Regions from separate parts of the Arthrobacter sp. CMU6 genome, predicted to be linked through region 3. Evidence: riboswitches for the same ligand, from Rfam matches in the RefSeq annotation. Region 3 holds a riboswitch; each other region holds the start of a gene.
The links. A riboswitch is a leader RNA that binds a small molecule or an ion and turns the genes downstream of it on or off. The one in region 3 is predicted to bind S-adenosylmethionine.
Positions count from the first base shown of each region.

Region 1: linked by a shared signal. The riboswitch ahead of AC5RWD_RS07080 (bifunctional o-acetylhomoserine/o-acetylserine sulfhydrylase) and the one ahead of AC5RWD_RS01925 (aminotransferase class V-fold PLP-dependent enzyme) in region 3 are both predicted to bind S-adenosylmethionine.
Region 2: linked by a shared signal. The riboswitch ahead of AC5RWD_RS05860 (DUF1737 domain-containing protein) and the one ahead of AC5RWD_RS01925 (aminotransferase class V-fold PLP-dependent enzyme) in region 3 are both predicted to bind S-adenosylmethionine.

Region 1 covers NZ_JBNHFL010000007.1:161,966-171,447, reverse strand. The annotation lists gene metX (homoserine O-acetyltransferase MetX) at 1-859, opposite strand, end outside; SAM riboswitch class IV at 872-987, opposite strand; gene AC5RWD_RS07080 (bifunctional o-acetylhomoserine/o-acetylserine sulfhydrylase) at 1,094-2,410, opposite strand; SAM riboswitch class IV at 2,453-2,569, opposite strand; gene AC5RWD_RS07075 (VOC family protein) at 2,697-3,335, shown strand; gene AC5RWD_RS07070 (CPBP family intramembrane glutamic endopeptidase) at 3,504-4,283, opposite strand; gene AC5RWD_RS07065 (histidine phosphatase family protein) at 4,395-5,075, shown strand; gene AC5RWD_RS07060 (DeoR/GlpR family DNA-binding transcription regulator) at 5,128-5,916, opposite strand; gene hutI (imidazolonepropionase) at 6,027-7,238, opposite strand; gene AC5RWD_RS07050 (NAD(P)/FAD-dependent oxidoreductase) at 7,250-8,386, opposite strand; gene AC5RWD_RS07045 (glycine C-acetyltransferase) at 8,415-9,482, opposite strand, start outside.
Region 2 covers NZ_JBNHFL010000006.1:47,765-57,246, reverse strand. The annotation lists gene AC5RWD_RS05870 (aromatic amino acid ammonia-lyase) at 1-996, opposite strand, end outside; gene AC5RWD_RS05865 (NtaA/DmoA family FMN-dependent monooxygenase) at 1,031-2,326, opposite strand; SAM riboswitch class IV at 2,534-2,648, shown strand; gene AC5RWD_RS05860 (DUF1737 domain-containing protein) at 2,662-2,970, shown strand; gene AC5RWD_RS05855 (rhodanese-like domain-containing protein) at 2,967-3,386, shown strand; gene AC5RWD_RS05850 (O-succinylhomoserine sulfhydrylase) at 3,388-4,596, shown strand; gene AC5RWD_RS05845 (YegP family protein) at 4,915-5,289, shown strand; gene AC5RWD_RS05840 (DUF1905 domain-containing protein) at 5,328-5,627, opposite strand; gene AC5RWD_RS05835 (AMP-binding protein) at 5,702-8,245, shown strand; gene AC5RWD_RS05830 (aspartate/glutamate racemase family protein) at 8,233-8,886, opposite strand; gene AC5RWD_RS05825 (glutamate--cysteine ligase 2) at 9,096-9,482, opposite strand, start outside.
Region 3 covers NZ_JBNHFL010000002.1:111,178-120,659, forward strand. The annotation lists gene smpB (SsrA-binding protein SmpB) at 1-16, shown strand, start outside; RNA gene ssrA (transfer-messenger RNA) at 137-505, shown strand; gene AC5RWD_RS01885 (S1C family serine protease) at 706-1,689, shown strand; gene AC5RWD_RS01890 (hypothetical protein) at 1,762-1,896, opposite strand; gene AC5RWD_RS01895 (hypothetical protein) at 2,017-2,379, opposite strand; gene AC5RWD_RS01900 (MFS transporter) at 2,402-3,790, shown strand; gene AC5RWD_RS01905 (fluoride efflux transporter FluC) at 3,777-4,142, opposite strand; gene AC5RWD_RS01910 (fluoride efflux transporter FluC) at 4,139-4,582, opposite strand; gene AC5RWD_RS01915 (metal-dependent transcriptional regulator) at 4,601-5,314, opposite strand; gene AC5RWD_RS01920 (class I SAM-dependent methyltransferase) at 5,325-6,104, opposite strand; gene AC5RWD_RS01925 (aminotransferase class V-fold PLP-dependent enzyme) at 6,225-7,631, opposite strand; SAM riboswitch class IV at 7,666-7,779, opposite strand; gene hisN (histidinol-phosphatase) at 7,959-8,771, opposite strand; gene rsgA (ribosome small subunit-dependent GTPase A) at 8,838-9,482, opposite strand, start outside.

The DNA.
Region 1 (9,482 bases), on a different contig from region 3:
CTTCGGCCTGCAACGGCTCTTCAGGGGTCTGGGCGTTCCTGCCGAACCGGAAATCCAGTTCGTAGGCAGACCGGTAGGTGATGTGCGCGATCCGCCGCGCGAGCGCCAGGCCCTCCGCGGGTTCGGGCCCGCCGTAATAGTCACCGCCGTTGAAATGGCGGTCCTGCCGGATGGCAAGGGTCTGCGCCTGGGCGAAGGCGATTTGTTCAGCCGTGCTCCTGGCGCCGACCGAGATGACACCGCAGCGGCGCACACGCTCCGGGAAGGTCACGGCCCATTCGAGGGCGCGGGCGCCGCCCATGGATCCGCCCACCACGGCGTGCCAGCTCGTGATGCCAAGCCGGTCGGCAAGCCTCGCCTCGGCGACGGTGGAGTCCCTGAGCGTCACCAGCGGAAAGCGTGAACCCCAGGGTTTGCCGTCCGGGGCGGTCGACGACGGTCCCGTGGACCCGTAACAGCCGCCCAGGATGTTGATGGAAATGACAAAGAACCTGTCAGTGTCCGCCGGCGCACCGGGCCCTGCGAGCTGTTCCCACCAGCCCTCCTCGTTTCCGGCACCCCGTGTGACGTGCGTGCTGCCGGTGAGGGCATGCTGAACGAGGATCGCGTTGGAACCGTCCGAGTTGAGCGTTCCCCAGGATTCGTAGGCCAGCGTCACGTCCGGCAGGAAGCCTCCGGCCTCCAGCTCCAGGCTGCCGATGTTGACATACCGGACTGTGCCATCCTCAGTGGTACCGCGGCCATCCTGACTCGTACGGCCGCCATCCTGATTTGTACCGCCGGGAACGGTGCCGTTCAAAGCAGTGCCGTGCGGAGCCCCGGCGGCCGGAAAGTCGGTGCTGCTGACAGAAATCGTCATGGGTAAACCTCTTCTACGCGCTTGCCCGCCGGCAGCTGTCCGGCAGGCCAGGTCTTCACCCGGGGCACCCCACCGCGGAAGGAGGGTTGCCGGCCAGCAAGCCGGGGCTGTCGCTGGCACTCATGACCTGTTGCCCAGTTTACGAAACAGGCGGACATCTTCGCGAAGAATGTGACGGCTGTGTGACTCCCGGCCCGCCGCCCGGGCCGGGAGTTCCACCCGCGGCACCGGAAATCAGGCGCCTTTCGCGGCGCGGAATCCGGCGTCGAGGTCGGCCAGGATGTCATCGATGTGTTCCAGGCCGACGGACAGCCGCACCAGGCCCGGGGCCACCCCAGCCACGCTCTGCTGCTCCGGCGTCAGCTGGCTGTGCGTGGTCGACGCCGGGTGGATGACGAGGGAGCGCACGTCACCGATGTTTGCCACGTGGGAGTGCAGCTCCAGGGCATCCACGAAGCGCTTGCCTGCCTCAGCCCCGCCGGCCACCGTAAAGGCCACCACCGCGCCGGTGCCCTTGGGCCCGTACTTCAGGCCGCGCTCATACCAGGGGCTGGACGGCAGCCCGGCGTAGGCTACGGACTCCACGTCGCTGCGGGCTTCCAGCCAGCCGGCCACCGCCACCGCATTGGCCACGTGGCGCTCCACCCGCAGGCTCAGCGTTTCCAGGCCCTGCGCAATGAGGAAGGCATTGAACGGGGACACCGCGGAACCCAGGTCGCGGAGCAGCTGGACCCGCGCCTTGAGGATGTAGGACAGGTTGGCTCCCAGGGCACCGTCCGCGCCGAGGTCGCGGGCGTAGACCAGGCCGTTGTAGGTGGGGTCCGGCGTGTTGAAGCCGGGAAAGCGCTCCGGGTCCTTGCCGAAGTCGAAGTTGCCCGAATCCACGATGACACCGGCAATGGCGGCACCATGCCCGCCCAGGTACTTGGTGGCCGAGTGCACCACGACGTCCGCGCCCCACTCGAGCGGCCTGATGAGGTACGGCGTGGACAGGGTGTTGTCCACGATGAGGGGAACGCCGGCCTCGTGCGCGGTCCGGGCAACGCCTTCGATGTCCAGGACGTCCTGCCGGGGGTTGGACACCACCTCGGCAAAGAAGAGCTTGGTGTTGGGCTGTACGGCGTCGCGCCACTGCTCAAGGTTGTCCGGGTCGGCCACGAACGTGACGGACACGCCGAACTTCTTCAGGGTGTGGGCAAGCAGGTTGTAGGTGCCGCCATAGAGGCTGGGGCTTGCCACCACGTGGTCGCCGGCCTCGGCGATGTTGAGGATGGCGTACGTTTCTGCGGCCTGGCCGGAGCTCAGGAGCAGCGCGGCGAGCCCTCCTTCCAGGCTGGCGATCCGCTGTTCAACGGCGTCCTGGGTCGGGTTGCCGATCCGGGTGTAGATGGGCGCGATCTCGGCGAGCGCGAAGCGGTCCGCCGCGCTTTCGGCGCTCGGGAGGACGAACGACGTCGTCTGGTAGATCGGCAACGACCGAGCACCGGTGGCATTGTCAGGCACCTGGCCGGCGTGGATCTGGCGGGTTTCGAACGACCATGCGTTGGACATGCAGGCTCCTCTGCTCAAGGGGCATGTGCTGGTCCCGGCACAGGCCCGCGCTTGCCGCCCGGCGGGCGCCGCGCAGCCAGGTCCTCACCCGGGGCACCCCGCCGCGGTGGAGGGTTGCCGGCCAGCGAGCCGGGGCTTTTTTCGCTGGCACTCATGACTGCGATCAGTGTAGGAACCGCACTGTTACGCGCACAGCTTTGTGACGAACTTCGTCAAAGTATGGACTTTTTTCCAAGTTAGGAGACCCTAAGCTGAGAGCCCCGTCACAAAGTGCCAAGATGAGGGCATGCGCATGGATCACGTCTCTTACGCCTGTGAACACGATGGCCTCGCGGCCACCACCGAACGTATCTCCTCTGCCCTCGGCGTCGAAGCCGTTAAGGGCGGAGTGCACCCCCGGTTTGGGACCCGGAACATGATTATTCCGCTGGCCGGCCACAAATACCTTGAGGTTGTTGAGGTCCTGAACCACCCGGCGTCGGACAAGGCGCCGTTCGGCCAGGCCGTCCGGGCCAGGTCCGCGGCGGGCGGCGGCTGGATGGGCTGGTGCGTCGAAGTGGACGACCTCGCCCCGTTCGAGGAGCGCCTTGGCCGCTCCGCCGTCAACGGCAACCGGAAGTTCCCCGACGGCCGGGAGCTGGTCTGGAAGCAGATCGGCATCCTGGGCCTGATCGCGGACCCGCAGGTTCCGTACATGCTCAAGTGGGAGGGCGATCCGGGACTGCACCCGTCCAACGCCTATGACAGCAATGTGAAGATGTCCAGCCTCACGATTGCGGGCTCTGCCGAGCGTGTGACCGAGTGGCTCGGCGAGCCCGTTGAACGGCCGCTTGAGGATGTCGCGGTGAACTGGGTGGCCCCGCACGGCACGCCGGGAATCCTCTCCGTCACGTTCGAAACCGCAGCGGGCGCCGTCACAATCTGACGCACTTCCTGCCCTTCACTTCGGCCGCCATCAGCGGGTGCCAACGACGCCACCCGCCGATGGCGGCCGAATCATTTTTAACGGCTGTACCCAGCCCCTCAGGATCACGAGAGCCTCAGGATCACCAGCCCCTCAGGATCACCAGCCCAGGACCTGGCCCCACGACGACTAGCCCAGCCCGACGGCCTTGCCGAACAGGCTGAAGCCCACGAACGCGACAATGTCCAGCAGGGCGTGCGCGATGACGAGCGGCATCACCCGGCGGGTTTTGGTGTAGACCCAGGCGAAGACCACGCCCATGATGGCGTTTCCAATGAAGGGCCCGAACCCCTGGTAGAGGTGGTAGCTGCCGCGGAGCATTGACGAGACAAAGATCGCCAGCGACGTGGACCAGCCGAACTTGGAGAACCGGTCCAGCAGGTAGCCCACCACGATGACTTCCTCCACGATCGCATGGCGCATGGCGGACAGGATCAGCACGGGCACCGTCCACCAGTAGGCGTCCAGGCCGCTGGGGATGATCGCCGTCGTGATGCCCAGGGCACGGCCGGCCGCGTACAGGCCCAGCGACGGGATGCCGATCAGGGCAGCCAGCCCGAGCCCCTGCAGCAGGTCCTTTCCGGGTCGGGCAAAGTTGAAGCCCAGCTTCTGGAACGCCGAACCGGCGTCATGGCCGGACCCGGAGTTCGCCCGTCTCTGGTCTGTCATGAAGTAGATCACCAGCAGGACGGGCACCAGGGCGAAAATGATGTCCAGCAGCTGGTAGGTCAGGTCGAAGTACTCGCGCGTGCTTTGTGACCTGTTCAGCGTGGACGTCCCCTGCGCCAGCGGTGCCCGGGTCATCTTGTCCAGCAGCTGCACCACGGAATAGACGGCGGACTGCCCCAGCGACAACCCCAGGACAATCCACACTTCAAACCGCAGCCGACGGCGGGAGGGAACCAACATGTTCCTATCTTGCCTCCACCTGCTGGTACTTTCCTGTCAGCTGCCGGTTCCTGCGTACTGTCAGCCTGCCGGTTCCTGTCCGGCCGCGGGCTGACCCTATGCTGGGGAACTATGAGCGCTCCCGGGAAAATCATCATGATCCGGCACGGCCAGTCGGCGGCCAACGCGGATACCTCCATCTACAACAGGGTGCCCGATTACCGGATTCCGCTGACGGAGCTCGGGCTGGAGCAGGCGAAGGCCGCCGGGGAGCGCATCCGCCGTGAGCTGGACGGACGGCAGGTGAGCGTCTACGTCTCTCCCTATCTCCGCGCCCACCAGACCCTCGAGGCACTGAACCTTGGCTCCCTGACGGAGCGGGTCATCGAGGAGCCGCGGCTGCGCGAGCAGGACTGGGCCAACTTCCAGATTTCGGGCGACATCGAGGACCAGAAGGAACTCCGCAACGCCTACGGCCACTTCTTCTACCGTTTCCGGGAGGGCGAGTCGGGCTCGGACGTGTACGACCGGATCTCCTCCTTCATGGAGACCCTGTACCGGCACTGGTCCAAGCCGGACTACTCCCCCAACGCCCTGCTGGTCACGCACGGGCTGACCATGCGCCTGTTCTGCATGCGCTGGTTCCACTGGTCGGTGGAGTACTTCGAGTCGCTGAACAACCCCGAAAACGCCGAAATCCGCATGCTGGTGCGCAACAGCCTGGGCAAGTACGAACTCGACACGCCCTTCACCCAGTGGGTGGACCGGCGGGTGGACGAGACGGTGCTGGACGCCCCGCCGGTGATTTTTTAAAACGCGCCTCCAGGGCTGGGGCCTGGCTGCCTGCGAACCAAGTGCCGTCTTTCTAGGCCCCGGCCACGATCACTTCGGTGCCCCGCGCCTCAAAGGCGGCCTTGTCTGCCGCCGAAATGCCCGAGTCGGTGATGAGCCGGGTGAAGTTGTAGCCGTCCATCGTGGCGAACGCCCGGCGGCCCACCTTCGAGGAATCCGCAATTACGTAGGAAACGCTGGCCCGGCTGGCCAGCAGCGCGTTGACCGTTGCCTCGGCCTCGCCGGTGTTGGTGGGACCCACCTCGGCGTCGATGCCATTGACCCCGATGAAGGCAATGTCCAGCACGACCTTCTGCATGATGATGTCCGTGTACGGGCCAACGAGCTCATAGGAGCGCGTGTTGAGGATGCCGCCTGTCACCATCACTTTAATGTTGGGCCGGACGGCAAGCTGCGAGGCGATGTTGATGGCATTCGTGACCACCGTGAGGGTGGGCTGGTTCGACGGCGAGTTGAGGTCTTCGCGGGTGGCCAGGATCTGTGCCAGGGCAGTGCTCGTGGTGCCGCCGCAGAGCCCGATCACCATGCCCGGGGCGATGAGTGCCGAGGCCGCCAGGGCGATCTCCTGCTTGGCCACGGCGTGGTCGTCCCGGTTGTACCTGCCCGGCAGGTCGTAGGCCAGTGCGCCGGTGGTGGCACCGCCGCGGGTCCTTGTCAGCAGCCGCCGCTTGGCCAGGCTGTCCAGGTCACGCCGTGCAGTCGCCGGTGATACGCCGAGCCGGGTGACGATCTCCTCGACTTCCACCTGGCCGGCTTCGGCAAGGAGATCGAGGATGGCCGTCAGTCGGTCGGTGCGGGTCATGCAGGGCCTTTCAGATCAAAAACGCCATCAGGAAATGACGTTTTCTGATTATATCAGACCTCTAATGATCACATTGCGTCACAGGAGGCGTCCGATGGCCCCGGCTGACACTACCGTGCGCGCACCCCGGCGCGCCAAACGGCGTGGGTGAGCGGCATCCCCGGCCGGTAGGCGAGATGGGTGGCGGACGGGGCGTTGAGGGCGTGCAGGTCCGCCCGGTGTCCGACGGCGATGGAGCCCACCGCGCGTTCGCCGTCGACGTCGTTACCGGACTCGCGCTGCAGCGCCAGGGCGCCGCCGTACGTGGCCGCGCGGACGGCCTCATGGACACTCAGGCCCATCTGCAGGACGGCCGTGGTGACGCAGAATGCCATGGAGCTCGTGTAGGACGTGCCGGGGTTGCAGTTGGACGCGAGCGCCACGGGGACGCCGGCATCCAGCAGCTGCCGGCCGGGGGCCAGCGGCTGGCGGGTGGAAAGGTCGCAGGCCGGCAGGCAGGTGGCCACTGTTCCCCGCACGCCTGTTCCTGCGGCGGCGTCCCAGCCGGACCAGCCGGCGGCGAGGCCGGTGATGTCCTGCTCCGAAAGATAGTTGACGTGGTCCACGCTCGCTGCGCCGAACTCCACCGCGAGGCGGACCCCGGGGCCGTGCCCCAGCTGGTTGCCGTGCACCCGCAGCCCCAGCCCGGCGCCGCGGCAGGCCTCCAGCACGGTGCGGGACTGCTCCTCCGAAAAGGCTCCCCGTTCGCAGAACACGTCGGCCCAGCGGACGTAGGGGCGGGCGGCGTCCAGCATGGGGCCGCAGACGAGTTTGGTGTACTCATCCGAGTCAACCCCGGCCGGCACCAGGTGGGCGCCCAGGAAGGTGACCTCGTCCGCCACGGTCGAGGCGATCCGGGCGCTCCTGGCCTCCTGCTCGACGTCCAGACCGTAGCCGGTTTTCGTCTCCAGGTACGTCGTGCCCTGCGACACTGCTTCGGCGACGCGCCCCTGCGCCAGCCGGGTGAGGTCGTAGTCGCCGGTGTTCCGGGTGGCTTCCGTCGTGACGGCGATGCCGCCGGCGCTGTACTCCTGCCCCGCCATCCGCGCCTCGAACTCGGCCGTCCGGTCCCCGGCAAAAATCAGGTGCGTGTGGGAGTCCACCCAGCCGGGCAGCACGGCCCGGCCGCCCACATCGACGGCGTCGTCGGCCGCCGGGGCGGCGTATGCCTGGCCAATCCAGGAGATCCGTTCGCCCTCGATCACCACTGCCGCGTCCTTGAGGACACGGTGCTCCGCGTCCTGGGTCATCAGTTCGGCAATGTTGGTGATCAGGGTGCTCATGGATCCATTCTTCAGCGCCGGATGGACCAGCGCGTCGCGGCCAGGGCATCCGCCGTCCGGGATACCGGACCGGCGCCCGTTTCCCGTCCGGCACTGGTTTCCTGCCCGGCAGCGGCATCCGGACCCGCCAGGATCTGGGCCGCGGCCAGTTCGGCGATGCCGGACGACGTCTGGAACCCGTAGCCGCCCTGGCCGGCGAGCCAGAAGAATCCGCGGGCCTCGGCGTCGAACCCCACTACCGGGACGCCGTCGGCCGCCTCGGTGCGCAGGCCTGTCCAGACCGTCCGGACGGGGCCGATCTCCAGCGTCGTCAGCGTGTTGAGCCGGGAGATGAGCCGCTCCACGTCCCCGGGACGGGGACGTGCGTCCTCCGCCGGGCTGGCCACGTGTTCCGACGGCGAGATCAGCACGTCGCTGCCTTCCCGGCGGAAGTAGAAGGAGTCATCGGCAGCTGCCACCATGGGGCTGCCCTCCGGCAGCGGATGGCCGACGCCGACAATCGCGGCCGTGCGCCGGTACGGCTGCAGGCCGATCTTCTCGACGCCGCTCAGCACCGCCAGCTCGTCCGCCCAGGCGCCGGCCGCGTTGACCAGGACGCCGGCGGAGAAGCCTTCCTGCCCGGCGCCGATCTCCCAGCTTGATCCAAGCCGCTGGGCGGAGTGGACGCGGGCGCCAGTGATGATGTCCACGCCGGCAGCCTCCGCACGCGCCCGGTGTCCTTCCAGGAGCACCGGGGCGTCGCACCCGAAGGACCCCGTGTCCAGGCCGGCGGCGGAGAAGGACTCCGGTTTCAGGGCCGGGCACAGCCCGAGCGCTTCCCCGTGGCTGATCAGGCGCATCTCGCCGCTGGCCTCGGCCCGCACCGTCTCTTCGTCGCCGATGAGCAGGAAGCTCCGGGGCGTCAGCACGGGCCGGGGCCGTCCGGCGTCGTCCGCCGCGATGAGCTCCAGCGTGCGGACGGTGAGTTCCTGCACCACCGGGGGGCCGTAGCTGGGTATGAGCTGCCGGGCCGAGCGCGAGGACGTGTGGTACGCCAACTGCTGTTCCGCCTCCACGAGGGCAACGCTGCACTTGCCGGCCAGCGCGGAGGCCAGCGACAGTCCGGCAATCCCGCCGCCCACAATGACCACGTCATAGGTTGATGCCATGGGGTCAATCTTTACAGATGGCCTGAACCTACGCAGCCACCGCGTCCCGGCTCTTGACGAACGCCTGGACGCAGGTCTCGACGTCGTCGGCGCTGTGCGCGGCGGACAGCTGGACGCGGATGCGGGCCGCGCCGCGGGGCACCACTGGGAAGCTGAACGCGGTCACGTACACCCCGTGCTGGAGCATCTGGTCGGCCACCTTAGCTGCCAGCACGGCGTCGCCGAACATGACAGGCACAATGGCGTGCTCGCCGTCGAGCAGTTCGAAGCCTTCCTCCGTCATCCGGCGGCGGAACAGCTCCGCGTTCCGGAACAGCCGCTCCCGCAGCTCCCCGGAGGTCTGCACCAGCTCCAGGGCTTTGATGGTGGCCGCCACGATGGCCGGGGCGAGGGAGTTGGAGAAGAGGTAGGGGCGGGCCTTCTGCCGGAGCATCGCCACCACTTCGCCGCGGCCGGACACGTAGCCGCCCGAGGCGCCGCCCAGCGCCTTCCCGAAAGTGCCGGTGAAGATGTCCACCCGGTCGGCGACGCCGGCGTGCTCGGGGGTCCCGGCCCCCGTGGCGCCCATGAACCCTACGGCGTGGGAGTCGTCCACCATCACCAGGGCGTCGTGCTTCTCGGCGAGGTCGCAAATGGCCTCCAGCGGGGCCAGGTAGCCGTCCATGGAGAAGACACCGTCGGTGACGATGATCTTCCGCCGGGCATCCTTGGCCTCCACCAGCTTCGCCTCGAGGTCGGCCATGTCCTGGTTGGCGTACCGGAACCGCTGCGCCTTGCAGAGCCGGATCCCGTCGATGATCGATGCGTGGTTCAGGGCGTCGGAGATAATGGCGTCCTCCGGGCCGAAGAGCGATTCGAAAACGCCGCCGTTGGCGTCGAAGCAGCTGGAGAACAGGATGGTGTCCTCCGTGCCCAGGAACTTTGAGACCCTGGCTTCGAGTTCGAGGTGGAGGTCCTGCGTGCCGCAGATGAACCGGACACTGGCCATGCCGAAGCCGCGATCGTCCATGGCGGACTTGGCCGCCGCGATGATGTCCGGGTGGTCGGCCAGGCCGAGATAGTTGTTGGCGCAGAAGTTCAGGACGGGCGAGCCGGC
Region 2 (9,482 bases), on a different contig from region 3:
CCGGCCGGAGGCTATGTCCGTGAGGGGGTTATCGCCCCTGCCGTTGAGCTCCACCTCGAGCGCCCCGGCCAAGGCCGTCACTTGGCTCCGGAACGCACCATGGGTCTGCGGTGCGGCGCGGAAGGACAGGGCATCCTGGACAGATACCTGGCGCCGCGGATCCTCCAGCCAGCCGCCGCGCACCAGGCGCCGGACGTTGGCCGCCGAGACGCGCTGGCCGTCCACCGCCTTGGCAGACTGCACAGCCGGCGAGAACGGGCTGAGGTTCCCTCCGCCGTCGTACCTGGCAGTGGCCTCAAGTGACAGCGCCAGCGCGGTGTCCGCCAGATCGGCGAGCCACCGGAGGCGGCGGAGCTCCAGCGCCCCGGCGCCGATCGAATAGGAGTTGGCGCTGACCAGCGCCAGGGCCTCGCCCGGCGCCAGGACCAGCGGTTCCAGCCCGGCGGCGGTGAGCGCTTCCGCGCCGTCCTGCAGGCCGCCGTCGGGAGTCAGCGCCTGTCCCTCACCGATGGCGACGGCGGCAACGGCCGCCAGCTGGGTGAGGTCCGACGAGCCGACGGACCCGTCGCGCGGAACGGCCGGCACCACGTCCCTGTTGAGCAGCTCGGCGTAGAACCGGGCAGTCTCCGGACGCACGCCCGAGCCTCCGCGGGTGAACCCGATGAGCCTTGCCAGGATGAGGGCGCGCACTTCATCGCGGTCCAGCAGCGCGCCGACGCCGCTGTGGTGGTAGCGCACCACCTGCAGCTGGAAGTCAAGGATGGATTCCTGCTCCACGGCCGTGTCACGGCCGGAGCCGAGCAGGGTGTTCAGGCCGTAGACGCGGTGGCCGGAATCGATGGCCGCCTGCACCACCTCACGGGAGAGGCCCACGAGCTCGAGGGCTTCGGCGCTGAGGACCACCTCGACTCCGGGATCGGCGGCCGCTGCCGCCACGTCGTCGGCACGGATGTGGGCCGTGCCGATCAGGAAGGTGCCGTGCCGGAGGCCCGGCATCGGCCCGTCGTGCTCCCTGGCTCCTGTCATGGCGCTAAAAGTCCAGCAGGTTCCGGCGGAATCCGCCGTCGCCGTAGCTCGTCCGCAGCAGTCCCCGGCTCCGAAGCACCGGCGCCAGCCTGTCCAGCACGCCGTGGATGGTGGCCGGATCCACGAAGCCGGAGAAGAGGAACCCGTCGCCGCCCACTGCCGCCCCGGTTTCCTCGAGGTAGTCGGCGATTTCCTCCGCGGTGCCGATGATGCTGTCGCCGGCGCCGCCGCTGCGGGCCTGCAGGATTTGCCGCAGGGTGGAGCCCGGCGGCGCGGCCTTGGAGAAGTGCTCCAGCGTGCCCTGGTTGCTGTTGGTGCTGAGCTCCGGGAGTGGCTCGTCAAGGTCGAACTGCTTGAAGTCGATCACGGACAGATAGGAGATGGAGTTGAGCTGGCTGTCGATGTCCCGCTGCGTGAGCTCCCGGCGGGCAGCCCGCAGCTCCTCGGCTTCGGCCCGGGAACCGGTCACCGTGGGTTTGAGGACGAACAGGACCTTGACGTCGTCGGGGTTCCGGCCGGCCCCGGCAGCCTCGGCGCGGATGGAGTCCCGATACGCCTTCATGCCGTCCACGCCACGGGCAAGGGCTATGGCAACATCCGCGTTCGCACCGGCGAAGGCCTTGCCCCGCGGCGATGCCCCCGCCTGCACCAGCACCGGTTCCTCCGGCAGCGGCGCCGTGTTCAGCGGTCCCCGGACCTTGAAGAACTCCCCGTCGTGGTGGATCGGCCGGACCTTGGTGTGGTCAGCGAAGATGCCTGCCTGCGTGTCCTCAAGGATGGCGTCCGGTTCCCAGCTGCGCCAGAGCTTGCGCACAACGTCCACGAACTCCTCGGCCTTCTCGTAGCGGAGGTCGTGCTCGATCTGCTGGTCCAGCCCGTAGTTCTGCGCGGCGAGGTCGCTGCCCGAGGTCACCACGTTCCAGCCCAGCTGCCCGTTGGAGAAGTGCTGCAGCGTGGCCAGCAGCCGGGCGGCGGTGAACGGCGGATAGAAGGAGGCGCTGATGGTGGGAACAATACCGAGGTGCTCCGTGGCGGAGAGCAGGTACGGCACCAGGGCCAGCGGATCGTGCTTCGGCGCAAAGGACGCCTGCGCCAGCGAGACCTCCGCGCTGCCGCCATAGGTGTCGGGGACGGTGAGCGAATCCTCGATGATGAACAGGTCCAGCCCGGCCCGTTCGAACTCCCGGACCGCATGCTGGTAGGGGGCGGGCTTCTTCCAGTCATAACCGATTCCGTAGCCGGGCGTCCCCCAGCCCTGAACCCCGAAGCCATGGCCCACAAACCATCCAAAGTGCAGCATGGGAGTCACTGTATTCGCGGGCGAATCATTCACTGCAGCCTGGTTTCATCCGGCGTTACGGCGGGTCATCTCCCGTCATTATCCTCCCGGCCACCGGCTTTGTAACCGCAGCGCGTCGATTGCCCTGACCGGCAGTGTCCGGATGCGTTACGGAAGATGACGGCGGCGGCGGTGCGCACCGCCGCCGTCAGTGTTACGTTTTTGGGGAGTAATGAGTACCGGCATTAAGCCCTGACTGGCCGGTCGGCAACCCTCCTTCCACGGCGGGGTGCCTCAGGTGAATACTCGGCATATCGACCACTTCGAGCTGCAAGCGTGAGAAAAGGAGATCCGTCATGTCAGACGCCCCCACCGTTGCAACACTGCCGTCCCAGCAGGATAAACCTGAGGAAAAGCTGTCCTACCGCCTGGTCACGGGTCCGGACGACCGCGCATTCTGTGAGCGCATCTCGGCCGCCCTGGCCGAGGGATACGTCCTGCACGGCAGCCCTGCCGCAACCTTCAACGGCACCACTGTCATCGTGGCCCAGGCCCTCATCCTGCCTGCCGCCATCGCGTCCGCAGATGCTGCCGTCGCCACCGCCGTGGACCGGCTGGACTCCGACGACGACCTTAGCGAAGAAGCCTACGAGGGCCACGCATGAGCTACGCCGGAGACCTCACCCCGCAGGACGCGTGGGCCAGGCTCGAGCAGGGTGCCGTTCTGGTGGACGTGCGGACCGAGGGTGAATGGGCGCACATCGGCATCCCGGAAACCGCGTCCGCGAACGATCAGCGGAATGATCCGCTGTTCATCCAGTGGACCTTTCCCGGCGGCATTCCCAACCCCGACTTCATCGAGCAGCTGAAGCAGCAGGCGCCTGAGGACACCCGGGTGGAGCTGCTGTTCCTGTGCCGCTCCGGCCAGCGCTCCATCGCCGCGGCCATCGCCGCCACCCAGGCCGGTTTCACCGCCTACAACGTCCTCGAAGGCTTCGAGGGCGAACCCGACCGCTACGGTGAGCGCACCGTGAACGGCTGGAAGAACCGCGGCCTGCCGACGAACCTGGGAAAGAACTAAGTTGACCTTTAATCACGACGCCGCCGGCTGGAGCCCGGACACCCAGGCCGTCCGCGGCGGGCTTGACCGCACCAATTTCCAAGAGACCACCGAGCCTGTCTTCCTGAACTCCGGCTTTGTTTACGAGTCCGCCGCTGCCGCCGAACGCGCCTTCACCGGCGAGGATGAGCGCTTCGTCTACTCGCGCTACGGCAACCCGTCCGTGGCCACCTTCCAGGAACGGCTCCGGCTGCTGGAAGGCACGGAGGCATGCTTTGCGACGGCGTCCGGCATGTCCGCTGTGTTCACCGCCCTTGGCGCGCTGCTCGCGGCCGGGGACCGCGTGGTCGCCAGCCGTTCCCTGTTCGGCTCCTGCTTCGTGATCCTTAACGAAATCCTGCCGCGCTGGGGTGTGGAGACCGTGTTCGTGGACGGTCCGGACCTCGAGCAGTGGCGTGTGGCCCTCTCGGTGCCCACCACGGCCGTCTTCTTCGAATCCCCGTCCAACCCCATGCAGGAAATCGTGGACATCGCAGCGGTCAGCGAGCTCGCCCACGCCGCCGGCGCCAAGGTGGTGGCGGACAACGTCTTCGCCACCCCGCTGCTGCAGCGCTGCGGAGACCTGGGCGCCGACGTGGTGGTCTACTCCGGCACCAAGCACATCGACGGCCAGGGCCGGGTGATGGGCGGCGCCATCCTGGGCACCAAGGAATTCATCGACGGGCCGGTCAAGCAGCTCATGCGCCACACCGGCCCGGCGCTTTCCTCGTTCAACGCCTGGGTGCTCACCAAGGGCCTGGAGACCATGGCGCTCCGCGTGAACCACTCCTCCGCCACGGCGCTGCGCCTGGCCGAATGGCTGGAGACCCAGCCCGCCGTCAACTGGGTCAAGTACCCGCTGCTCAAATCGCACCCACAGTTCGAACTGGCGGCCAAGCAGATGAAGGCCGGCGGCACCGTCCTGACGCTGGAGCTTGCGACGACGGCAGGCCAGTCGGGCAAGGAAGCCGCCTTTGCGCTGCTGGACGCCCTGAAAATCATTGACATCTCCAACAACCTGGGCGACGCCAAATCCCTGATCACCCACCCCGCCACCACAACGCACCGGGCCATGGGGCCCGAAGGACGCGCCGCGATCGGACTGAGCGACGGGGTGGTGCGGCTGTCCGTGGGCCTGGAAGATGCGGATGACCTCATCGCGGACCTGGAGCAGGCTCTCAAGCAGATCTGAGTTTTTGCGGCCCTTCGTCGTCCGGCTATTACTTCCCATGGCGGGCTTTGAACGTGGGTTGTGCTGCGCGTCCGTTCGTTTCGGCTGTCCTTGAGAACGAGGCTGCGGCGCGGTTTAGTGGGTGGGCAGGCAGGGTTTACCCAGGGTTTACACGGATGGTCTTGTGAGGCTCCGTGCGCACTGGGCAGACTCGAATAACACCGATGAACCGATGAAACCCCTGTTGGTTCAGCACCACCCAAGGACAGACGCAGCGATGCGTTCGGGGCTGCGGCCGCGAAGACGCTGCGCGCAGCCTCCCTGACCGGAAGGACCGCCATGGCCGGAGTATTTGAAGTTTTTGTTGATGCAGAGTCCCAGTTCCGGTTCCGGCTGAAGGCCCCCAATGGAATCGTCCTCGCAATCTCCGCACCGTTCGAGGACAAGCGTGCGGCCGCGGCCGCAATCGCCGACGTACGCGAATGCGCCGGGACGGGGCTCATCACTGATCTCTCCCCGGCTGGACCCCAGGTCACGGCCCAGCCCGCGGAGCACCCGCGTGCGAAGCCGCAGGTACCTGCCCAGACGCCTTTGTCAGCACGGGCAGACCACCGAAGGCAGGGCTTCGGCACCAAGCGCACGGCGTCGGATGCCACCGGAACGCCGCTGCGCAGGCCAGCAGCGGCGCCTGCCCGCTGGACCGGGGCGGCCTAGCCGCCGTCGCCACATGGTGCCTTTGGGCTGACTGGCTCCTAGTTGCCGACGATCAGCCGGACCTCGACGTCGTCCCCCGCGGTTATGTGGGCCGCCATCCGCACGGCCTTCTTGACCGGCAGCAGGTACGAGCCGCTGCCGGCGTCCGGAAAGACCGAGGTCTGCCACTGATGGCCGGCGATGTGTGCCGTCACCTTCACCGAGCCGAACCCCTTGCGGTGACCCGCGGACTCCTCGTGGATCTCCTCCGAAATGTCCACCGGCAACGTAATGAAGTGCCAGGCGGCTTCGCCCGGGTAGAGCCACAGCTGCGCACGAAAGGCATAGGTCTCAGCCACGGACTGAGTATGGCACGCGTAACAGGAAGCCGGACGGTTTTACTTAGGTAAGCCTTAACTAATATCATCTTCCGGTGACCACGCAGCTTGATTTCGCGCGGGTGCCCTTCGCCGCCGATCTCGCAGGCCACGGGGACAGGCCCGCAATCCTCACCGACAATTTCACTCTCACCTACCGGGAACTCGCCGACAGGGTTGATGCCCTCGCGCTCCGGCTGGGCACCCAGCGCCGCCTGGTGGCATTGGCTGCGGCGAACGACGTCGAATCCCTGGTGGCCTACCTTGCCGCACTCGTCGGCGGCCACCCGCTGATCCTGCTTCCGGAGGACAAGCCGGCGGCGCTAGAGTCCCTGGTGGCCGCGTACGATCCAGACGTCGTGCTGCGTTCCGCCGACGGGCAGACGGTGCTCGAGGAACGCAGGGCGGGCACCCGGCATGAACTCCATCCGGACTTGGCGCTTCTGCTCAGCACATCCGGGTCCACCGGCTCGCCCAAGCTGGTGCGCCTGTCCGCCACCAATCTGCAGGCCAATGCGGAATCGATTGCCGAGTACCTGAACATCGGCCCGGCCGACCGCGCCGCAACCACGCTGCCGATGTCCTACTGCTACGGGCTGTCCGTGATCAACAGCCACCTGCTCCGGGGCGCGGGCCTGGTGCTCACCGACCTGTCCGTTGTTGACCCGTGCTTCTGGGAGCTTTTCCGCGCTGGCGGGGCAACGTCCTTCGCCGCGGTGCCATACACCTTCGAACTGCTCGAACGCGTGGGCTTTGCCGGGATGGACCTCCCCGGCCTGCGCTATGTGACCCAGGCCGGCGGCCGGCTCGCCCCCGAACGTGTGCAGAGCTACGCGGAACTCGGCCGGCGGAAGGGCTGGGAACTGTTCGTCATGTACGGCCAGACGGAGGCCACCGCCCGGATGGCCTACCTTCCGCCCGGGCTGGCCGCCGAGCACCCCGGTGCCATTGGCATCCCGGTGCCGGGCGGTGCCTTCCGCATTGACCCCGTTCCCGGCCTCGAGCACGGCGAACTCGTCTACACCGGACCCAATGTCATGCTCGGCTACGCGGAGACTGCGGAGGATCTCGGCGCCGGCCGCACGGTCCACGAACTCCGTACCGGAGATCTGGCCAGGAAGCACCCCGCCGGTGTCTTCGAGGTGGTGGGGCGGCGCAGCAGGTTCGTCAAGATCGTCGGCCTCCGGGTGGACCTCGGCCAGGTGGAGCGCATCCTGGCCGACCTCGGCGTTGAAGCGGCGAGCGCGGGCACCGACGAGGGCCTCGTCGTCGCGGTCGAGGGCAGCCACGACACGCAGCTGCTGGCCAAGGTCCTCGCGCAGGGCATCGGGCTACCGCGTGCGGCCCTGGAGCTGCACGCCGTCGAGCGTCTCCCCCGCCTGGGCACCGGCAAGGTGGACTACCCGGCCGTCCTTGCACTGTCACAGACTGCCATGCCACAACCGGAGCCGGCCGACTCCGGACCAGACAATGTGCACCGGATCTTCCGCGACACGCTCGAGCGCACGGACATCGGCGACGGCGACACGTTCGTCTCCCTCGGCGGCGATTCGCTGTCCTATGTGGCCACGTCCGTCCGGCTGGAGCAGCTGTTGGGGCATCTCCCCCCGGACTGGCATGTGACGCCGGTCCGCGACCTGGAGCAGCCCGCGGGGAGAAAACCTGCTAGGAAGATGCGCCGGTTCGTTGCCCCGCTCGAAACCAGCATCGTGCTCAGGGCCGTGGCCATCGTGCTCATCGTCAGCACCCACGTGGGGCTGATGAAATGGCCGGGAATGGCCCACGTACTTATGGCGGTCGCCGGGTACAACTTCGCCCGGTTCCAGCTCAGCGGGGAACGGCTTCCCCGGTTCCGGCGCCAACTCACCAGCCTGTCACGGGTGGCGGTGCCCAGTGTGGCCTTCATCGGGGTGGCCTACCTGATCACCGACCGGTACACGGTCGCCAACGTCCTGCTCCTCAACTCCGTGGTCGGTCCCGAAGCCGTGACCACGCAGTGGCATTTCTGGTTCATCGAAGTCCTGGTGTACATCCTCCTGGGCATGACCGCCCTGCTGGCCATACCCTGGGCGGACCGCGCGGAGCGTCGGTTCCCGCTGCTCTTTCCGCTAGCCCTCACTGGCCTCGCGCTGCTCTCGCGCTATGACATCGTTGATCCCGGCATCCCCCACCCGTCGCCGACCCTGTGGCTGTTTGCCCTGGGGTGGGCCATTGCCAGGACCCGGACATGGGTTCAGCGGGGTGCATTATCCGTCCTCGCGGTCCTCACGGTCCCCGGATGCTTCTTCGGGGATACACAGCGTGAGCTGACCCTTGTTGCCGGAATCCTGCTGCTCACCTGGCTGCCCACCGTCCCGGTGCCCAAGGGGCTGCAGCGGCTGGCGGTCCTGCTGGCCAGCGCTTCCCTCTACGCGTACCTCGTGCACTGGCTGGTCTACCCGCTGCTGGATACAATCAGCCCGGTGCTTGCCGTGGCAGCGTCCCTGGCAGCCGGGGTGGCTTACTGGGCACTGTGCACGCGGGTCATGGGCGTCTTTGGCCGGGGCGGCTGGCCTTCGCTCCGGGACAGAATCAAGCGGCGGACGGCTCACACCGCCTGAAGCTCGCGGGATGCCACGGCGGAGATGAGCATGGAGCCGGCGGCCATGACGGGGTCAATGACAGGTATCGCGAACCTGCGCCGCAGGACGTCCGCCATGCCAATGCTCGTCAGGCCAGTGCTGGCCTCCAGGATGACGTCCGCTCCCGCGTCCACCAGCATGTGGGCGGCTGCGAGCGCGTCGAAGATGCCAGTTGGAAGCAGGAAGCCGTCGGGCGTCTCCGCGCTCTCGGCGCCGTCGATCAGGAGCATCCGGTCGCCCAGGGCATCGGAAATGGGACCCGGCACTGAGTGTTTCAGGCCCAGCACACCCACCCGGCCGCCGAAGGCGAGGGCCGCAGCCGCAGATGCGGAGCCGGCGCCCACCACGGGGATGTCCAGCAGGGCCCGCGCCTCCGGCAAACCGGGATCGGCGGCGCAGCTGATGACCAGCGCGTCGACGTCCGGCGCCATGTCCAGGGCAAGTTCCACCACCTTCGGCACGGCACGCTGCAGCGACTCAGCGTCATAGACTCCGGAAGGCTGGTCCGGAATGCACCGCGTCGTGACATCGAACCCGAAGGTCTCGCGCAGCAGCCTTCCGTGCGAGTTGAGCAGACGCCGGTCTGTGGTGGTCATAGCCCTGATGAGTCCAACGCGCATGGTCCGTTCCTTCCGCGGGCAGTTCTTGTGGTTCCACACTAGCCAGCCGACATTTCAGGCGGTTTACCGGAAAATGACCATCGGAAACATCCCTGCTCCACCAGCGCGAACGGACAGATAAGGCCAAAAAACGCGCGCGTGGAGGGGCCCCATGTGTCCGCTCGCGCTCCCGTTCTTTCGCGCGGGTTCGCGGTCGGAGGGTGTTCGGGTCAGAGCTGGCGGACGCGCAGCAGTTCCGGAGCGGGTTCACCGTCGGGATCCGTGTCCGCGGCGGTCCCCTTCAGCGTGGCCCGCACGGCGTGCGCGACGACGGCACCCAGCCCGCCGTCGTCGGGCTCGGCTTTGTCCAGCACCACCTGCCGGACGTTGCGCTGTTCAGCCGCGCCGGTGCCGCGCGCGAAGATCTCCTCGATGCCGGCCCGGGCCAGGTCCAGCTCGCCGTTCTCGGCCAGCACCGGTTCCAGATAGTCCACCAGCGAGCGCACCACGTCCTCGGCGGGCACCGGCCGGAAGCTGCCGAAGTCCAGCAGTTCACCGCGCAGGCCAAAGTTGCTGGCCTGCCATGAGGCCATCCGCAGCAGCACTGTTGGCACGGG
Region 3 (9,482 bases):
GCGGAACCGGCGCTAGGGCTGCGCGCCCGACGCACGGTGCAGGTTGGAATGAATTGCCGCCCCCATGCGTTATGATTGGTAGTCCGGCAGGGAACAGGTCGTGGACCTGCGCCAGGCCGGTTTGGTAACAAAATACGGGGATGATCGGTTTCGACGATGTTAGTCGCGACAGGTGAAGCGGGCCGAGGATGCAGAATTATCTCGTAAACGCTGTCTGCAAACCAATAAGTGCCGAATCTAAGCGCACTGACTTCGAACTCGCTGCTTAAACAGTAGTTCAGTCCGTCAGCCCGGGGTTGCTATCGCCCCGGATCCTGGCGTCATTTAGATAGCCACTGCTGTTTGCTCCCGTCATCGGAGTAAACGGGACTCTTAGATGACTGGGCCCGGATCAGCCGCCTGTTTGCAGGACGGCTGGGGCCGAGAAAATCCGACGCAAACTGCGCCCGGAGAAGCCCTGACAACACGACATCGGACGGGGGTTCAATTCCCCCCATCTCCACAAAATCCCGTTACCTGACGGGGAGCGCCCGGACCTCGGTCCGGGCGCTCCTTGTTTAAGCTCCTGGCGCTGGAGCTTCGGACTGGTCCGCGTGCAGCTGTTCACCCACGGCGTAGCCCGCACGGGACTACGCGCCATGCCGCCGGGGTTGTGACAGGTATCACGAATCCAGTGATTCGAAACCAGCGGTAGGGAGGCATGCCATGTCCACGGCGGCTGCAAACGAACCGGAACCCGTCGACGACGGCACGGTCCTTGACTCCTATTCGCAGACGGTCATCAGGGTGGCCAGGACCGTCACGCCCCACGTGGCTGCCATTGAGATGACTGGGAACCGGCGCAACGGTCGGTTCCGGGTCGGCGCCGGATCGGCTGTCCTCTTCACCGAGGATGGTTATCTGCTGACCAACGCCCACGTCGTGTCCGGGACCCAGAAGGGACGCGCCGTCTTCGCTGACGGCTCCGGCACTGCCCTTGAAGTGGTGGGCGCGGATCCGTTGTCCGATCTCGCTGTGGTCCGGGGCCGCGCCCCGCATGTCGCGCCCGCAGAGTTCGGTGACGCCGAGTCCCTGCAGGTGGGGCAGCTGGTGATCGCCGTCGGGAACCCGCTGGGACTCTCTGGCTCAGTGACGGCAGGTGTGGTCAGCGGACTGGGACGCGCCATCCCTGTCTGGGCCGGACGCAACCGAAGGGTCATTGAGGACGTGATCCAGACCGACGCCGCCCTGAATGCCGGCAGTTCCGGCGGGGCGCTGGCCGACTCCCGAAGCCGGATCGTGGGAATCAACACTGCGGTGGCCGGTGCCGGGCTGGGGCTGGCCGTTCCCATCAACAGCACCTCGCGCCGGATCATCTCCGCGCTCCTGTCGGACGGCCGGGTGCGGCGCGCCTACCTCGGCGTGGTCAGCACCCCGATCCGGCTGGGTGCCAGCGAAGTGGTCCGCACAGGCCAGCGGGAGGGGCTGCGCGTGGTGGAGGTGCTCTCCGGTTCCCCGGCGGAGGAGGCAGGGCTCCGGACCGGCGATGTGCTGCTGCGGGTAGGCTCCCGAGCGGTCAGCAATGCCGAGAGCCTGCAGAAACTCCTCTTCGCCGAGGCCATCGGCGTCCCGATGAACATAGCCGTCCTGCGCGACGGACACCTGACCGACGTGTCGGCGGTTCCGGGTGAAATGGCGGACTGGGGATAGGCCCGGGCACAGGACGCAAACAACGGGGTGGCCAGGAAATCCTGGCCACCCCTAATGTATGTTTTCCGGCAATCAGCGTTTCTTCAGATGCGCCACAGGGTCCGGGGCGCCCTCAATCGGGGCCTTGGCCTTCTTGTCCGCGCGTTTCTGCTTGATCGTTTTGCCTGCTTTTTTGTGCTGTTGCTGGTGCGGCGACTTGTCCGGCATGGCGTGCTCCCTCGTCCGAGGGGCAGGAGGGTGCCCCTCCCTACGAAATTACGCCTGTTCCAGCCCAAATGTAACTGCCCCAGCCACCGGCGAGGATCCCCCTGCCGTCTACGAAGCCCGTCAGCCCGTGACGTCGGCGATTCCCACGAACCTGGTGCCCACGCCGTCGAACTCGCTCCGTACGCACCCGGGCGCCGGCCGGGGAACTTCGGAGGGGCGGTGATGGTCGCAAACGACATACGTGAACTCGGGCCACCATTTCTTAGGGCGGGCGGCCTCCTCGTAGCCACAGACCGCGCAGACGAGATGCACCCATACCGGCCTTTTCCCTGTGCGGTTGGCGCGGGACTGGACGAGCCAGGCGGGGGGATTGTCCAGCAGTTCGCCCAGCTCGGCTTCGGTCAGAAGCTTGGGAATCCCGTGGCGCTGCGCCATTTCCAGTGGTACATCCAGGGCAATTGCCGCATCACGTCTGCTGATCATCCACTCCACGATACGGTAAGTCATGAGCGATGCCAGCCAGACCACTGCACCCACGCGCCTCCAGCGACAGGTACTGGCGGTCGCGATTGTGGCGTCCTTCATGGCGATCCTTGACAGCTTCGTCGTCAGCCTGGCGCTGCCCGCAATCGGCAGGGAACTCGGCGGCGGCCTCCGCATCCAGCAGTGGGTGGTGGACGCCTACCTCCTGACGCTGGGTGCACTCATTCTGGCGGCCGGCTCGTTTTCAGACCACTTCGGACGGGCGCGTGTTCTGCAGTGGGGACTGGGCGGGTTTGCCCTCACCTCCGTCCTTTGCGGGGCAGCCTGGACCGGCGAAATGCTGGTGGTCAGCCGGGCGCTCCAAGGGGTGGCCGGAGCGCTGCTGGTGCCCAGCTCGCTCGCGTTGATCGTCAGCCACTTCGACAGCGGCACCCAAGGGGCGGCCATCGGCAAATGGTCGGCTTGGACCAGTGCTGCGGCCATCGTGGCCCCCTTGATCGGCGGTATCTCGGTGGATCTGCTCTCGTGGCGGGTCATCTTCTTCGTTAACGTCCTGCCGGCCGCGGCCATCTGGCCCGTCCTGGTTAGGCTGCGGAAGGCGGAAGCTGCCCCGGGCTCTGCCGGCAGGATCGACATAGCGGGGGCACTCCTGGCCGTCGTTGCGCTTGGCGGACCGGTCTACGCGCTGATCGAGCAGGGGAGCGCGGGCTGGGGAAGCCCGCAGGTCTGGTTGCCGATGGCCGCAGGCCTCGTGGCCACAGTGCTTTTCCTCATCCATGAATCGCGGACAGCCGCGCCGATCCTGCCCCTGAGCATTTTCACGGTGCGCAATTTTGGCTGGGGCAACATCGCCACCGCCGCGATCTACGGCGGCTTTTCCCTGGGATTCTTTGTACTGGGCATCTACATCCAGCAGATTGGCGGCATGAAGGCGACCACCGCCGGCCTGGCCCTGCTGCCCTCCACGGTGATCCTGATGCTGTTGGCGTCGTTCTTCGGGGGCCTCGCCGGCAAGTACGGGCCGCGGTGGTTCATGACCGCCGGGCCGGTGCTGTGCGCGGCCGGATTCCTGCTCACGCTGTCCGTTGGCGGCACACTGAACTACTGGACCCAGATCCTGCCCGGGCAGCTGGTCTTCGGCCTCGGACTCTCCATGACGGTGGCACCCCTGACGGCAGCCATCCTGGGATCCGTGCCTGAGAAGCAGGCCGGCGTGGGCTCCGCAGTGAACAATGCGGTTTCGAGGATTGCCGGCCTGGTCTGCATCGCGTTTGCGGGCTTCATCGTCGGTCCCGAACTGTCGACGCCGGGCCTGCACCGCGCGCTGCTGGCCACGGCCGTGCTGCTGTTACTGGGGGCGGCGTCCTCCGCCATCGGAATCCGCAACCCCGAAAAAGCTAGCCGCCGCTGACGGCGATTCCCGCCGCGGCCGCAGCCAGCCCCAGCAGCAGGTTGGCGAGGATGTTGGCGGCGGCGGCGAGGTAGCGCCGTTCACTGGCCAACCGCACTGTGGCAGTGGTCCAGGAACTGAAGGTGGTCAGCCCGCCGGCGAACCCGGTGGCCAGGGCAGCGTGCCATTCGGGGCCGAACACCGAGGTGAGGCCCGCGGACAGCCCGATCACGAACGAGCCGGCCACGTTGACCAGCAGGGTAGCCCAGGGCCAGTGCCGCCGCGGCGACGGGAACCCGGCCAGCCAGCCGTCCACGGCGAACCTAAGGAGGGCGCCGGCGATGCCGAAGAGGCCCACGAGGAGCGCCGTCACGGACGCACCCCACGCCCGGCGCTCAGCATCCTGCCGGTCCGCCAGCCGGCTGCTGCTGCCGCCAGCCCCAAAAAGACAGAGAGTCCTACGTAGAGGAGTGCCAAGCCGGGGAACCCGGATCGGGTCAGCCGGTCGGTGGAAAACACGACGGCGGAAAAGGTGGTGAAAGAGCCCAGCAGGCCCGGCCCGATGGCCGCACGGAGCCAGAACGCGGTCTGCGGCCGCGCGATCCAGATGGTGGTGAGGGCCGCCAGCACAAAGCTGCCAACGATGTTGATGCCCAGCGTAGCCCACGGCAGGCCTCCCGGCTGGTCCGGGAACAGCAGACCCAGCACGTACCGGAGCTCCGTGCCCAGCAGCCCGCCGGTGGCCACGGCAGTCCAGACGCGCCACCCGTAGCCGGAGCCCGTCCTGGAAGCAGCGCCGGTGCGGCCGGCCACGGGAACCCGCACCTGTGCCTACAGGCCCGCCATGCGGCAGCCGGGATGCGCGGAGTCGCTTTGGATCCACAGCGCTGATGCCACTTCGTCGGCGAGGTCAACGTCGCGGCTGGTTCCGGGGGAACCGATGCGGACCACGAGCGCACCGCCGAAGGGCTTGCGGCCGCGTACCTCGACGTCGGCGTCGAGGCTGATCCTTTCCGCGGCCAGGTAGCGCAGCAGTTCCGGGTTCTCGTCGCTGATCCGGGTGATCCTGCCGGTGTGGCCGTCGTCGAGTTCGATCATCCGGTGGGCCGACGGCATTCGGACGGTTCCGTCAGCCGTGGGGATGGGATCGCCGTGCGGGTCCCGTGACGGGTTGCCCAGCCGGGCTGCCAGCCTCTCAATGAACGTGTCCGAGACCGCGTGTTCCAGCTGTTCGGCCTCGTCGTGGACTTCGTCCCAGCTGTATCCCAGGTCCTTGACCAGGTAGGTCTCAATGAGCCGGTGCCGCCGGACCATGGAGAGCGCAAGCCGGACGCCCTGGGGTGTGAGGGTGATGGCGCTGTACGGCTTGTGGAGGACCAGGCCCTGGTCCTTGAGCTTGCGCACCATTTCGGAGACTGAGGAATTGGCCACGCCGAGGCGCTGTGCAAGCTGCGTGGACGTGATGGGCTTGTCCTGCCATTCCGTGAAGGAATAGATGACCTTAACGTAGTCCTCGATCGAGGAGGAGGGCGTACTGGTCTTCACAGGTTCAAGCCTACCTGCTGCCACTAGGGCGTTCCGCCCGGACAGCCCGCCAGGTCTGGGTGAGGTAGGGGAGCTGCAGCAGTTCGCCCTCGGCATGCCCCAGATGTTCATGCAGGTACCAGGTCAGGTTTCCGGTCACCTTGGCTCGGGTGGCGTCATTGGCTGCGAGGTAGTAGCTGCGGGACTTGGCCAGTTCCAGGATGTCGTCCGGGGTGACAGGATCCTCCCACCGGGTCAGGTGGCTTTCCAGGGAGGTGAATTCCGGACCGATTTTGGGGCGGAAATCCGGCTTGTGCACGTCCCCGGCGTGCATGATGCGTGACAGCCGGTGGACCCACGGCACTGATGTGTCCAGCTGGTTCCAGATCAGGCCCAGCACACCGTGGGGCCTGAGGATCCGGGAGATTTCCGTGCTGGCCCGCAGGGGGTCGCACCAGTGCCACGCCTGCGCAACGGTGACCACATCGAACGACGCGCCGGGCAGCCCGGTCTCCTCCGCGGTCCCTTCCAGGGCTTGAACCCCGGGGTAGGAGCCGCTGAGCTGTTCCAGCATGTCCACGGAAGGGTCCACCGCGCTGACGCTCAGGCCGCGTTCCACCAGCAATGCCGTGAACTTACCGGTTCCTGCGCCGAGGTCGGCAGCGGTGTGGGCCTCGGGTGGAATGAGCCAGTCAGCGGAATCGCCAGGGTACCCGGGACGGACGCGGTGGTAGTGCTCGCCGCCGTCCTGAAAGCTCTGCCCAAGCTCCTGCCGCCGCCCGTGATGAAGTTTGGGACCGCCCCGTGCCACGCACAGTCTCCTTAGCCCGACGTCGAAAATTACCTTTCGAATTTACCGTACGGAGACCGCTGCCGTAGCAGGCCGGGGTGGCGTCCTAGTTCGGGTTGGCGTCCGGGGCCGGGGTGGCGATTAGTCCTGCGTGCAGGGTGCGGCGCCGGCGGTGCCGGGGGTGTTGGGTGCCCACTCGGGGTACGTGCGTGTGTCGTTCGCCGGAACCCAGCGCCCGGCGTCCACCACGTAGTCCCAACCGAGCCCGGAGCGGCGGAGCTCCTCAATGCCGGCGAGCAGCCGCTGGGCGTCCTCGAGCCGGGATCCCACGCCAAAGCTGGCGCGCAGCGAACCCGACGGGAGGCCGAGGCGCTTCAGCAGCGGGTGCGCGCAGAAGCGGCCGTCGCGCAGGCCCACGCCGTGTTCGGCCGACAGGTAGGCGGCCACCAGGCCGGCGTCGTACCCCTCCACGGAGAAGTTGACCACGCCAATGGCGTCGTCCGGGTCGCTGTCGGCGAAGATCTGGTGGACGGTGACGCCGTCGATCCTGCGCAGCCCCTCGACGAGGAAGGACCGGATGGCGGCTTCGTGGGCGTGCCAGTGCTGCGGATCAAGGGCAGCGATGACCTGGGTTGCCCGGGCCAGGGTGGCAGCGCCGAGCACGTTGGGTGAGCCGCCCTCGTGGCGGGCGGGGCCGGTGGCCCAGCTGACGCCGTCGAGCCTGGCCTCGCTCACCGCGCCGCCGCCGGCGAGGTGGGGCGTGCCGGCATCGAGCCAGTCGGGGCGGCCGATCAGGACGCCGGCCCCGAAGGGGGCGTAGAGCTTGTGGCCGGAGAAGGCGAGATAGTCGACGTCGTCCGCGGCGATGTCGATGCGGCGGTGCGGCGCGAGCTGCGCGGCGTCCACCACGATTCGGGCGCCGTATTCATGGGCCAGCGCGGCGAGTCGGCGGATGGGAAGGATTTCGCCGGTGACGTTGGAGGCGCCGGTCACCGCAAGGAGGCTGACATCGCCGTGCTCGAGTTCGGCGCGCAGGCTGCTGATGGTTGCTTCCAGGGTTTCCGAGGCCACCACGCTGCGGTGCGGCACGCCCTGCCACGGCAGCAGGTTGGCGTGGTGCTCGATGTCCAGGTACAGGACTTCGCCGGTGTGGTGGTGGTTCTCCACGGGCAGGCAGCCGGCCAGGAGGTTGAGGGAGTCGGTGGTGTTCCGGGTGAAGATGACGGCGTCATCGGCGCGGCCGCCCACGAACTCCCGCACGATGCTCCGCGAGTTCTCGTACACGGAGGTGCTGATCTGTGAGGCGTAGCCGGCGCCGCGGTGCACGCTTGCGTAGTACGGCAGGATCTCGTTGAGGTACGCAGAAACCACTGACAGAGCAGGCGCGGAGGCGCCGTAATCGAGGTTGGCGTAGCGGACGTGGCCGCCCTGGATCAGCGGAGCCTGGATTTCCGCGCCGGTGACGGCGGCCAGGGGGCGGCCGGCGGCGGCGAACCGGCCGTCCAGCACGCCGGCGTCGGTGGTGGAAGAAAGGATTGCAGCTGTCATGGGACCTCACTGAGAAAGGACCCCGCGTGACAGGGATCCGCGCTTGCCGGGTCCGTTCCGGATCGGCCTGGTCGTCACCCGGGGCACCCCACCGCGAATGGAGGGTTGCCGGCCAGCTAACCGGGGTTTAGCGCTGGCACTCGTGACCTGTTACGAGACTAGGACATCCGGACCGGCGATGAAAAAGCCGATCAGGAATGTTAAGCGAAATATTACGCAGCCCGGATATCCGGCGTTCGGCCGAATAAACGACGGCGGACGCCACCAAAAGTGGTCGTCCGCCGTCGTAATGTTCAGCGCTAAGGCGCCGGGGCAGGGGTGGGGAAACTAGAGTAAATCGTCCAGTTGCGGGTTCAGGCGCTTCAGGACTTCCGAGTGCAGGATCGAGTTGGTGGCCAGCGCGTTGCCGCCGAACGGGCCGTCAGTGCCTTCGAGGGAGGTGAAACGGCCGCCCGCTTCCGTCACGATCGGCACCAGTGCCGCCATGTCGTACAGGTTCAGTTCCGGTTCGCAGGCGATGTCCACCGCGCCTTCGGCCACCATGCAGTACGACCAGAAATCGCCGAACGCGCGGGTGCGCCACACCTCCTCGGTGAGCTGGAGGAACTCATCGAGGTTTCCGCGGTCCTTCCAGCCGCCGAGGCTGGAGTAGGACAGCGAGGCGTCGGCGAGGCTGGACACGTTGGACACCTTGAGCCTCGTGGCGGCGGCCAGGGAACGGCCCGAGTAGGCGCCGGCGCCCTTGGCGGCCCACCAGCGCTTGCCGAGCGCAGGGGCGCTGACCACGCCCACGACGGGTTCGCCCTCGTCGACGAGGGCGATCAGCGTGGCCCAGACCGGCACCCCGCGGACAAAGTTCTTGGTGCCGTCGATGGGGTCGATGATCCAGCGGCGGGAACCGTGGCCGGAACTTCCGAACTCCTCACCGAGCACGGCGTCGCGGGGACGGGAGCGGGACAGCTGGCCGCGGATGGACTCCTCGGCGGCCTTGTCCGCATCGGTGACCGGCGTCAGATCAGGCTTCGTCTCGATCTGGAGGTCCAGCGCCTTGAACCGGCTCATGGTCTGGTCGTCCACGGAATCGGCCAGCACATGGGCCAGACGCAGGTCATCGTTGTACGTTGAAGCGGGTTGGGTCATGGTTCCAAACTACCCTCAAAGGCCCCGCCGGGCGGGGAGGCAGCTGCCGGGCTGCGCCGGGAAAGGCTAGCCGACGCTGCCGAGCTCCTTGGTTTCCTGGGCCTCCATGCGCGGGTCGGTGCCCAGCAGGCGGCGCAGGGACGCGAGCCTGGCTGCTCCCGTGGGGCCGGCGTGACCGGCCGCGACCCATGCATCAACGCCGCAGTTGACGGAGGTGGCGTCGTGCTTGCAGCCGCGTTCGCAGGCCTCGGTGCCCGGCTCAAGGTCGGGGAAGGAGCGCAGGATGCGGTCCGGGTCGACGTGGGCAAGTCCGAACGAACGGATGCCAGGCGTGTCGATGATCCAGCTCCCGGCCGGGGCGTCAGCGAGCTTGAGGGCAAGGGCCGACGACGACGTGTGCCGTCCCCGGCCCGTGACGGCATTGACACCGCCGGTGGCGCGTTCGGCCCCGGTCAGCGCGTTGACCATGGTGGACTTTCCGACGCCGGAATGGCCCAGCATCACGGTCACCTTGCCGTCCAGGTGCGCGCGCAGTTCGGACACGGCGGCAACGTCGAGCCGGGCGGAGAGGCCGTCGTCTGACCGTGCGTCGATGCCCGATGCTTCCGAGTCGGCAGTGCGGCTGATGATGACCGGAAAGTCCAGGTGGCGGTAGTTGTCCAGCAGTTCGGTGGGATCTTTGACGTCCGCCTTGGTGACCAGCAGCAGCGG